DNA from 2 places in the Ruegeria sp. CDSA193 genome. Region 2 is predicted to be linked to the other one. Evidence: riboswitches for the same ligand, from Rfam matches in the RefSeq annotation. Region 2 holds a riboswitch; the other holds the start of a gene.
What was found. Region 2 has a riboswitch for cobalamin ahead of AC2FLG_RS08480 (DUF1636 family protein). Riboswitches for the same ligand answer to the same signal wherever they lie in the genome.
Positions count from the first base shown of each region.

Region 1: it holds a riboswitch for cobalamin, as region 2 does, so the genes downstream of both, AC2FLG_RS14625 (hypothetical protein) here and AC2FLG_RS08480 (DUF1636 family protein) in region 2, are expected to answer to the same signal.

Region 1 is NZ_JBXWPN010000007.1:48,103-52,516, forward strand. It holds gene rsgA (ribosome small subunit-dependent GTPase A) at 1-946, shown strand, start outside; gene AC2FLG_RS14620 (alpha/beta hydrolase family protein) at 971-1,828, opposite strand; cobalamin riboswitch at 1,968-2,187, shown strand; gene AC2FLG_RS14625 (hypothetical protein) at 2,271-2,675, shown strand; gene AC2FLG_RS14630 (protein-tyrosine phosphatase family protein) at 2,677-3,177, opposite strand; gene AC2FLG_RS14635 (DNA polymerase III subunit gamma/tau) at 3,334-4,414, shown strand, end outside.
Region 2 is NZ_JBXWPN010000004.1:67,870-72,283, forward strand. It holds gene cobN (cobaltochelatase subunit CobN) at 1-871, opposite strand, end outside; gene cobW (cobalamin biosynthesis protein CobW) at 875-1,930, opposite strand; gene AC2FLG_RS08480 (DUF1636 family protein) at 1,927-2,307, opposite strand; cobalamin riboswitch at 2,402-2,608, opposite strand; tRNA gene AC2FLG_RS08485 (tRNA-Cys) at 2,960-3,033, opposite strand; gene AC2FLG_RS08490 (protein-L-isoaspartate O-methyltransferase family protein) at 3,262-3,915, shown strand; gene AC2FLG_RS08495 (TolC family outer membrane protein) at 4,011-4,414, shown strand, end outside.

The sequences.
Region 1 (4,414 bases), on a different contig from region 2:
CATCAACGCCGTCCATCGTGATCGCCTGATCGGCCTGAATGCGCTTGGCGGCACATCTGATCTGACCCCTGACCGATCAACCGGCGAATTTGCGGTTGGCGATTGGGTCCTTGCGGATGATCAAAACCGCATTCGGCATCTTTTGGAGCGCAAAAGCCTCTTGCAACGCCGGGCCGCAGGCACCGGTGCGCAGGTTCAGCTGATCGCGGCGAATGTGGATGTGCTGTATATCGTCAGTTCCTGCAATGCCGATTTCAATCTGGCACGGCTTGAGCGTTATCTGGCGCTGGCGCATCAGGCCGGGTGCTATCCGGTTGTTGTCCTGACCAAGGCCGACAGCTGCCCTGACCCAGAGAGCTATGCCAGTCAGGCCAGTTCGCTGGCTCGGTTTCTGACCGTTCTAACCGTCAACGCGCTGGAGGCGTCAGAGATTGATCCGATCCTGTCCTGGTGCCCTGCCGGGCAAACTGCTGCTTTGGTCGGCTCATCCGGTGTCGGCAAAACCACATTGGCGAACGCCATGACTGGTCAGGCCGGGACAACGGCGGGGATCCGCGAGGATGACGCACGGGGTCGCCACACCACGACCCATCGTGCGCTTCACCCGATGCGAAACGGGGGGTGGCTGATTGATACGCCAGGAATGCGCGCCCTGCGTTTGATGGATGCCCAAGACGGCGTGGATGAGGTTTTCTCCGACCTTCTGGAATTGGCTGCAACGTGCCGGTTCTCAGATTGCCAGCACCAGGCCGAACCCGGTTGTGCTGTGCAGGAGGCGATTGCCAATGGCGTGATTGAGCCCGACCGGCTGGCGCGCTGGCACAAGCTTCGGCGCGAAGATCAGAGGAATTCCGAGACCCTCGCGCAGTCACGGGCACGTGACAAAGCCTTTGGCAAAATGGTGCGATCCGTCATGCACGACAAAAAGTCCCGTAGCAGACACTAAGCGTGACAAAAAGGCGCCTCGTTTTCAGGCAATCAACCGGGGCCAAACCGCCCGGTTTCTGCGGGCAAAAGCGCCAATATGACCGATCTCAGGCGCTCCGAATTCATTCGGAGACAACAGATGTCGCCGCGCCTTCGGCCCATACAGATCGGCAAGCCGCCAGACTGCGTCTGGCGGCACCATCTGGTCGTCCTCGAAGGCGAACAGGTCCACCGGTGTATTCGATTGCGCCCATCTCGCTTCGGGCAGAGCGTCACCGATCTGCGGCACATAATTCTGCGGCGCCGTGCACCAGCTGCGCCATTGCCAATAGACCGGGCCCGGCAAATCGGCACCGATCCCCACAGCTTTGCCCGGCAGATACCCCAGTGCATTCACTGCCAGACGCCCGTGGCCGTGCCAGAACAACCACGCCAGCCCGCGATAGGGCCAGGGATGGTCGGACAGAGTAACCAGCCCCGAACATACACAGATCATCCGGTCGATCTGATCAATGTCTGGCTGCACCGGCCCCAGCAAGCCGCCAAGGGAATGACCGATGCTCCACTGCAAAGCGTCCGGGAACCGCCTGCGCATCTCAGCCCGTGCGGCGGGCATGTCGACCAAGGCCCAATCCGCCATGGTCACCTCGGAGGTTTTGAGTTTGTCGCGCAGTGAATGCCCGAAATCGCTGTAGTCATAGGTCAGACAGGCAATACCCTGTTCGGCGGCCAGCCAACGGGCAAAATGCTGGTAATATTCGCGCGGCACTGCAGTTGCGCTGTGAATCACCACGGCGACCTTCGGCTCGGTTTCAGGCAGATACAGCCGCGCCGACAGGCTGGCAGAGCCTGAGGCAAAGTCAAAGTCCTTAGTCTGGACGCAGGGCGTGGTATCAAGCATGGCGCTTCCAACAAATTCTGAACTACTCGGTTCACTCAACAATCGGCCCGATTTCGGCCACCAGAGTCAAGATTTCATCAAGATGACCAAACGTCCGGTTTGAACCCCAACAGGTGGCTTGACTCGGGGTCTGCATAGCCGCTAGCGATGTGGTGATGGTTCTTGCCCCGGAATTGGGGCGGGATGAAAAGGGAACACGGTGCGGTCTGCCCCGGCGATGCCGGAAAGGGCCAACTCCGCGACTGCCCCCGCAACTGTAAGCGGTGAGCAATGCCGAAATACCACTGGCCCCAGGGCTGGGAAGGTCGGCAAAGCGACGACCCGCAAGTCAGGAGACCTGCCATCGTATCGAAACCGAAACTCGGGCGGGGTGTCCGGGCAGGTCGTCAGCGCGCTGTCACACCTGATCCTCACCCTCCGTCCTGCGCGCGGAGGGCGCATTATGATCTGGAAGACAAAAACACACGAATTCACCGCAACCGTCTGTCAGAGGACCGGGAAACCCTGCCCCGCCCTTGCCCGAATGGCACGCGCCATGGCCGAGGCGATGGCGACGGCAAGGCCTGCGACATCCAAAACATTCGAGGTCGAAGGTACCAGCGATCTGACCCATTGCACCGAAGGCTGCACGGCCCGTTTTCGGGCCCAATCAGAACAGATCAGGGTCTATTGCGGCACCAGCACAGACACGCCGACAGAAAAGCTGGACGCCTATGGCGACATGATGTTCGGGCCGGAGTTCATCCAGAAATCCGCTGGTTTTCTGTCAGAACCACCCTGTGCGATGCTCGACGTATCGACCCTGCCGCCGCGCAGCGAAAGTATTCCGTATCAAGTGTCTGCCTGATTCAGGGAAGGGTTCGGGCCGGCAACCCGGCCCAGTCCTTTTGCGCGTCGGTTTCCACCGCGCAGGGCCGCACCGCACGCAACCGCCGAAGCGCTTGGTCAGGCGCTTCGCCGCATTCCACCATTAGCCGCATCACAACCATCCCCGAGCGTCCGCACCCACCGCGGCAATGCACCAGCACCTTGCCGCCACTGGCAAGGACATGTTGGGCGGCGGCGCTGGCTTGCGGCCAAAGCGCCTCAACCTCAGGCGTGGGGGCGCCGAAATCGGAGACCGGAAGGTGGACCCAGGCAATCCGTTCGCACTGCAGGTCCGCCTCGAATGAACGCGCGCCGGAATGCTGGAACTCATCCAGAGTAGTCATCGAGATGACCAGGTCCGGCGCCCAATCCCGGATTACTGCGAAATCCCCAGCATAATCGCCCGTGACACCCGGCAGTGGGCACAGAGCGATCTGCCCTTTGCCCAATCCAAGAGGGTGAATTGCAAAACTCTCCAACACAGCTCCTTTTCCTGCATCACCACATGGGGCTAAAGCCCCTCATGATTTACCGGCTCTGATGCAACTTGCCAAAACGAAATTCCTTTTCGCGCGCGGTGGACGCGGACGGCGGGGGTCTCTACGCTGCAAACCTGACACGAATCCAACAGAGCAGACATGACCGACACGCCCAGCCCCGCCTATCAGGTTCTCGCGCGGAAATACCGCCCGGAAACTTTTGCTGACCTCGTCGGTCAGAACGCAATGGTGCGCACGCTGAAAAACGCGTTCGAGGCCGACCGGATTGCACAAGCCTTCATCATGACTGGCATCCGCGGCACCGGTAAGACAACCACGGCCCGGATCATCGCCAAGGGCATGAACTGCATCGGTCCTGATGGGCAAGGCAAGCCCACGACCGAGCCTTGCGGCCAGTGCGAACATTGCGTCGCCATCATGGAAGGTCGCCATGTCGACGTGATGGAAATGGACGCCGCCAGCCGAACCGGCGTGAATGATATCCGCGAAATCATCGACTCGGTCCGATACCGCGCCGCCAGTGCGCGCTATAAGATCTACATCATCGACGAGGTTCACATGCTTTCGACCAGCGCGTTCAACGCGCTGCTCAAGACGTTGGAAGAACCTCCTGCGCATGTGAAGTTCATCTTTGCCACGACCGAAATCCGCAAAGTCCCGGTGACTGTTCTGTCGCGGTGCCAACGATTTGACCTGCGCCGGATCGAACCCGAGGACATGATTGGCCTGCTCAATAAGATCGCAGAGGCTGAGAAGGCACAGATCGCGGATGATGCCCTGGCGCTGATCACCCGCGCGGCCGAGGGGTCGGCGCGCGACGCAACATCGCTGCTGGATCAGGCAATCAGCCATGGGGCCGGTGAAACCAGCGCAGATCAAGTGCGCGCGATGCTGGGTCTGGCCGACCGGGGCCGGGTATTGGACTTGATGGAAATGATCCTGCGAGGGGATGCAGCATGCGCGCTGACTGAATTGGGCGGGCAATATGCCGAAGGGGCCGATCCGCTATCCGTGCTGCGTGACCTGGCCGAAATCACGCACTGGGTTTCGGTTGTAAAGATCACGCCAGACGCAGCCGAGGACCCGACGGTTTCCCCTGATGAACGTGCCCGTGGTCAGCAAATGGCCGAGGCCCTGCCAATGCGCGTTTTGACCCGGATGTGGCAGATGTTGCTGAAAGCGCTGGAAGAGGTATCGGCCGCGCCAAATGCCATGATGG
Region 2 (4,414 bases):
CGACCTGAAATACCGGCACATTGGCGGCGTCCAGCGGGGACGTTCCCGAGGCGCCTTTGCCCGAAAAGGAGGTGGCGTTGATGATTGCCGAGGGGGCCAGCACCACGGCCTGTTCGCGCAGCCAGTCAGCGGCGGTAGGGGCTTTGAGCGACGGCGCAAATAGGCCAACAGCCTGAAACCCACGCGCACGCAGACGGTGGATCAGGGCCGCGACCGGGGCAGTGTCTGCCGAGGTCAGATAGGCGCGATAGAAGGTCACGAGGATGCGCTTGGTATCACCGGCGAATGCGGTATCCGCCGGGATCACACCGCGATCCGGGCACCATACGCCACATTCCGGGATCGTCTTGGCCCCCATCACCGGGCCAGAATAAAGCCCCGCGGCCAGTGCCATTTGCGCCAGTGCCGCCTGCGCTGCGACCTCACCGCCTGTGTCGCAAAGATGCGCCAGCCGCCGCAGGGTTGAAACGGGCAGGGTAGAATAGTCATCCAGCCGCGTATCTTCACGCCCATCCGCAGGCAGCACAGCAACGGCGATGCCCTTTCCGTGGGCCAGTGCCAGAACCTGCTGCAAGCCATAGGACCAGTAGGGCACGCCACCGATCAGGCGGATCAGGATGCCTTTGGCGCCCTCCAGCGTCTGCTCGACATAGGTGTCGACAGAAAGCGGGTGCTTCAGCGCCGTTAGATTGGCCAGCCGCAGGGTCGGCATCCGACCTTCGGGTCCACCCCCCCGATGCCAGCCTGCCGCGAAAGCGCCAAGGTCACTGTCGGAAAAGGACAGCACCACCAGATCCGCCGGGCTCTGGCCCAGATCGGTTGGGGTCTCCGTTTCCTCTAACCCGTGGCTTTCGCGGAAGACGACGTGCATGGCTTACTCGGCAGCCTCGGTTACACCCACGAGGATATCGCGGATTTCGGCCTCTTTGATGTCGTCATGTTCGGCGATGACCACCAGACGCGAGCGGCGGTCTTCACCTGGCTCCCACGGGCGGTCGTACTGATGACGCACACGGGCCCCGACAGCCTGCACCAAAAGGCGCATGGGTTTGCCGGCAACAGCGGCATAGCCTTTTACCCGCAGGATGTTCAGTTCATTCGCCAGACGTTCGATATTGGCGACCAACTGGGCCGGATCGGTCTGTTCCGGCAGTTCAACAATGATGCTTTCGAAATCATCATGCTCGTGATCGTGGTGGCCATCATGATGGCTGGGACGTGCATCCATGTCATCTTCGGCAGCGGCTTCAAGCCCCAGCACAACACGGACATCCACGGCGCCTTCGGCCACTTCGACCACAGGCAGCGGACGCGGAGCCTCAGCGGCGATGATTTCCTTGGCCTTGGCAACACCCTCGGGACCCGCCAAATCAGGCTTGGTCAGCAGAATGATATCAGCGCAAGAGATCTGGTCCTCGAACACCTCAGACAGAGGTGTTTCGTGGTCAATCGAGTCATCGGCTAGGCGCTGGGCATCTACTGCCGCGACATTCGGAGCAAAGCGACCGGCGGCTACAGCCTCGGCATCGGCCAGAGCAATTACGCCATCCACGGTGATTTTTGAGCGAATATCGGGCCAGTCGAACGCTTTCAGCAGCGGCTTGGGCAGGGCCAAGCCAGAGGTTTCGATCAGAATGTGATCGGGGCGCGGCTCTAGCGCCATCAGCGCCTCAATCGTCGGGATGAAATCATCTGCCACGGTGCAGCAGATGCATCCATTGGCCAATTCCATGATGTTTTCCGCCGGGCAATCGGGGATCGCACAGGATTTAAGGATATCGCCGTCCACGCCCACATCGCCAAACTCGTTGACCACAATGGCCAGGCGTTTGCCCTGCGGGTTTTGCATCAGGTGACGCACCAGCGTGGTCTTGCCCGAGCCCAGAAAGCCGGTGATCACAGTGACGGGGAGTTTTTCGAGGTTGCTCATTTCAGGGCTCCAATCGGGGGAATGCGGGCCGCACAGTTTTTGCGGAAATGTTCAGGACGTTCGCGCCATTTAACGAGGCCATCTTGGGTCGCGAGATATTTGGTCGCGCCTTCAACAATGGTCTCGACATGATCGGTTTCATCGAGATGCTCATAGACAAAGGTCCAACGTTTGGGTCCGCCACGCAGCACAATCGAGCAGCCCTGATCGCAATTTGAAAGGCATTCTACTGCCTTCAAAGTGACGCCATCAGGAAGTTCTGCCTGCTCCAATGCCTTGTGCAGCAACGCCCCAGGACGATCTGCATCATTCTCGACGGGCAGGCCGCGGCGGCAGGTCGTGCACACCAGCAGTTCAACAGGTGTGGTCTCGGTCATGTCTCTCATCCCCCCAAATCCTCTTCGCGGGGGACGGGGTTTCATGCGGGCCACGTATTGCGACATGGGCCCGACACCGGATCACCCCGTCCGGTTTCAACTTCGGATGTTGGCAGGTCTCCCGGCTTGCGGATGTCAGAGGCTGGCCTCTGGCAGATGTCCCGCCTTCCCGGCCTGTCTGGCCAGTGGCTTTGGGCACCCTCTCCGGTCACGGTCGCGGGGGCGGCTGCGTTTGACGGATGACCGCTGACGCATTCCCTTTTCATCTGCATATGCAGACACCAACGGATGGGACATGCGGCACGGGCAGGGGGCTTGTCAAGCGCGGCCGACGCACGGAAATCATCGAGAATGGAAAAGCGACCTGCCAATGCCTGTCAGCGGCATGTTTGGTCAGCCACACGTAAAATGACCGCAGGCGAATTTGGGCTTTGCGCCTCGAAGATATCCAGACGAAAGGATTCGCGGGCCCATTACTTCAAAGGTCATATCGCGTGGAATCGATAGAGCGGTCAAATTTACTGGCCGAGCCAGTGAGTTCACCGCCGTCTGATCAATCCGGTGCCAAGCTTCACTCAGCAGAGCACTGATGTAGCGAGACGGCATGTCGCAGGCTCGAAAAACCGAATGCGAAGCAACTGTTTGAAAGTATTGGAGGCGAGTACCGGAATCGAACCGGTGTACACGGATTTGCAATCCGCTGCGTCACCACTCCGCCAACTCGCCTTTTCAAGTAATATCAAATACTTGCCGTGGTGTGACAGGCGTTTTAGCAGCTTTAATCCGGGGCGTCCAGTGGGTTCGGTCTAAATTTGACGAACTGAAAATTGGATCACCCAATCGGATCACTCTAAAATCTTCACGACAGACGAAAGTTTCCGCTTGCGGGCCGTTGCTGGTTTGCCCGGGATGTGGCACAAGCCCAGCAACCTTGGGAAATGAATGAGCGATCCAATGACAGATTTCGCAGCCCGCCGCCGCACCATGGTCGATACGCAGGTCCGGCCTTCGGACGTTACCAAGTTCCCGATCATTGATGCCATGCTGTCCGTCAAGCGCGAGAATTTTGTGCCAGACGCGCAACGCGAAGCCGCCTATGTTGAGGGTTTGATAGAACTTGAGGCCGGACGCTGCATTCTGGAACCGAGAACACTGGCCAAGATGCTGGATGTGCTGAACATTACCAATGATGAGGTTGTTCTGGATATTGCTCCGGCGCTGGGATATTCGACGGCTGTTGCAGCCCGTATGGCGCAGTTGGTCGTAGCGGTGGAAGCGGATGAAGCGCTAGCTGCCGAAGCGCAAACTCTGCTGATGGAGGCTGACGCGGATAATGTGGTCGTTCACGTGGGGCCGCTTGATGAGGGCGCTGCCGAGCATGGGCCTTATGACGTGGTCATGATCCAAGGCGGCGTAGAAGAGGTTCCGTCTGCATTGATTGACCAGCTTAAGGATCATGGGCGTATCGCCTGCCTGTTCATGGAAGGTGATCTTGGGACCGTCCGTATAGGCCACAAATCAGGCGATCGCGTTACCTGGCGCCAGGCATTCAACGCCAGTGCACCTGTTCTGAAGGCTTTCTCGGCCGAGAGTGCATTTTCGCTATAGTCGGCGGGCAGATTTATCTGCTGCCTTGATTAGTTCAACACAAAGACGCAAACTGCCCTGAGGGCTGCGTTATTTTGATTTGAGAGGATTTCGCCATGCGTTTTGCAGCAGGAGGCAAGCTGGTCAGGACTCTGGCAGTGACTGCGGGTATTGCTCTGGGCACGTTGCCCGGTAAGGCGGTTTGGGCCGATAACCTGACCGATGCGTTCATCGGAGCTTATAATACCAGCGGTTTGCTGGAACAGAACCGGGCGCTGCTGCGGGCTGCGGACGAGGATGTGGCGATCGCGCTGTCGGCTTTGCGCCCTATTATCAACTGGACCGTCGCGGTTAGCCAAGATTATACGCGCAGCAGAAACAGTGGTGTTACGAACAGTGTTGATCCTTCGAACTTCTTCTCGGGCCTGACGCTGAGCCAGCTTTTATACGATGGCGGAGCCTCGATTCTGGGCAAGCAATCAGCGCAGGAAACGGTGCTGTCGACCCGGCAGGCGCTGAT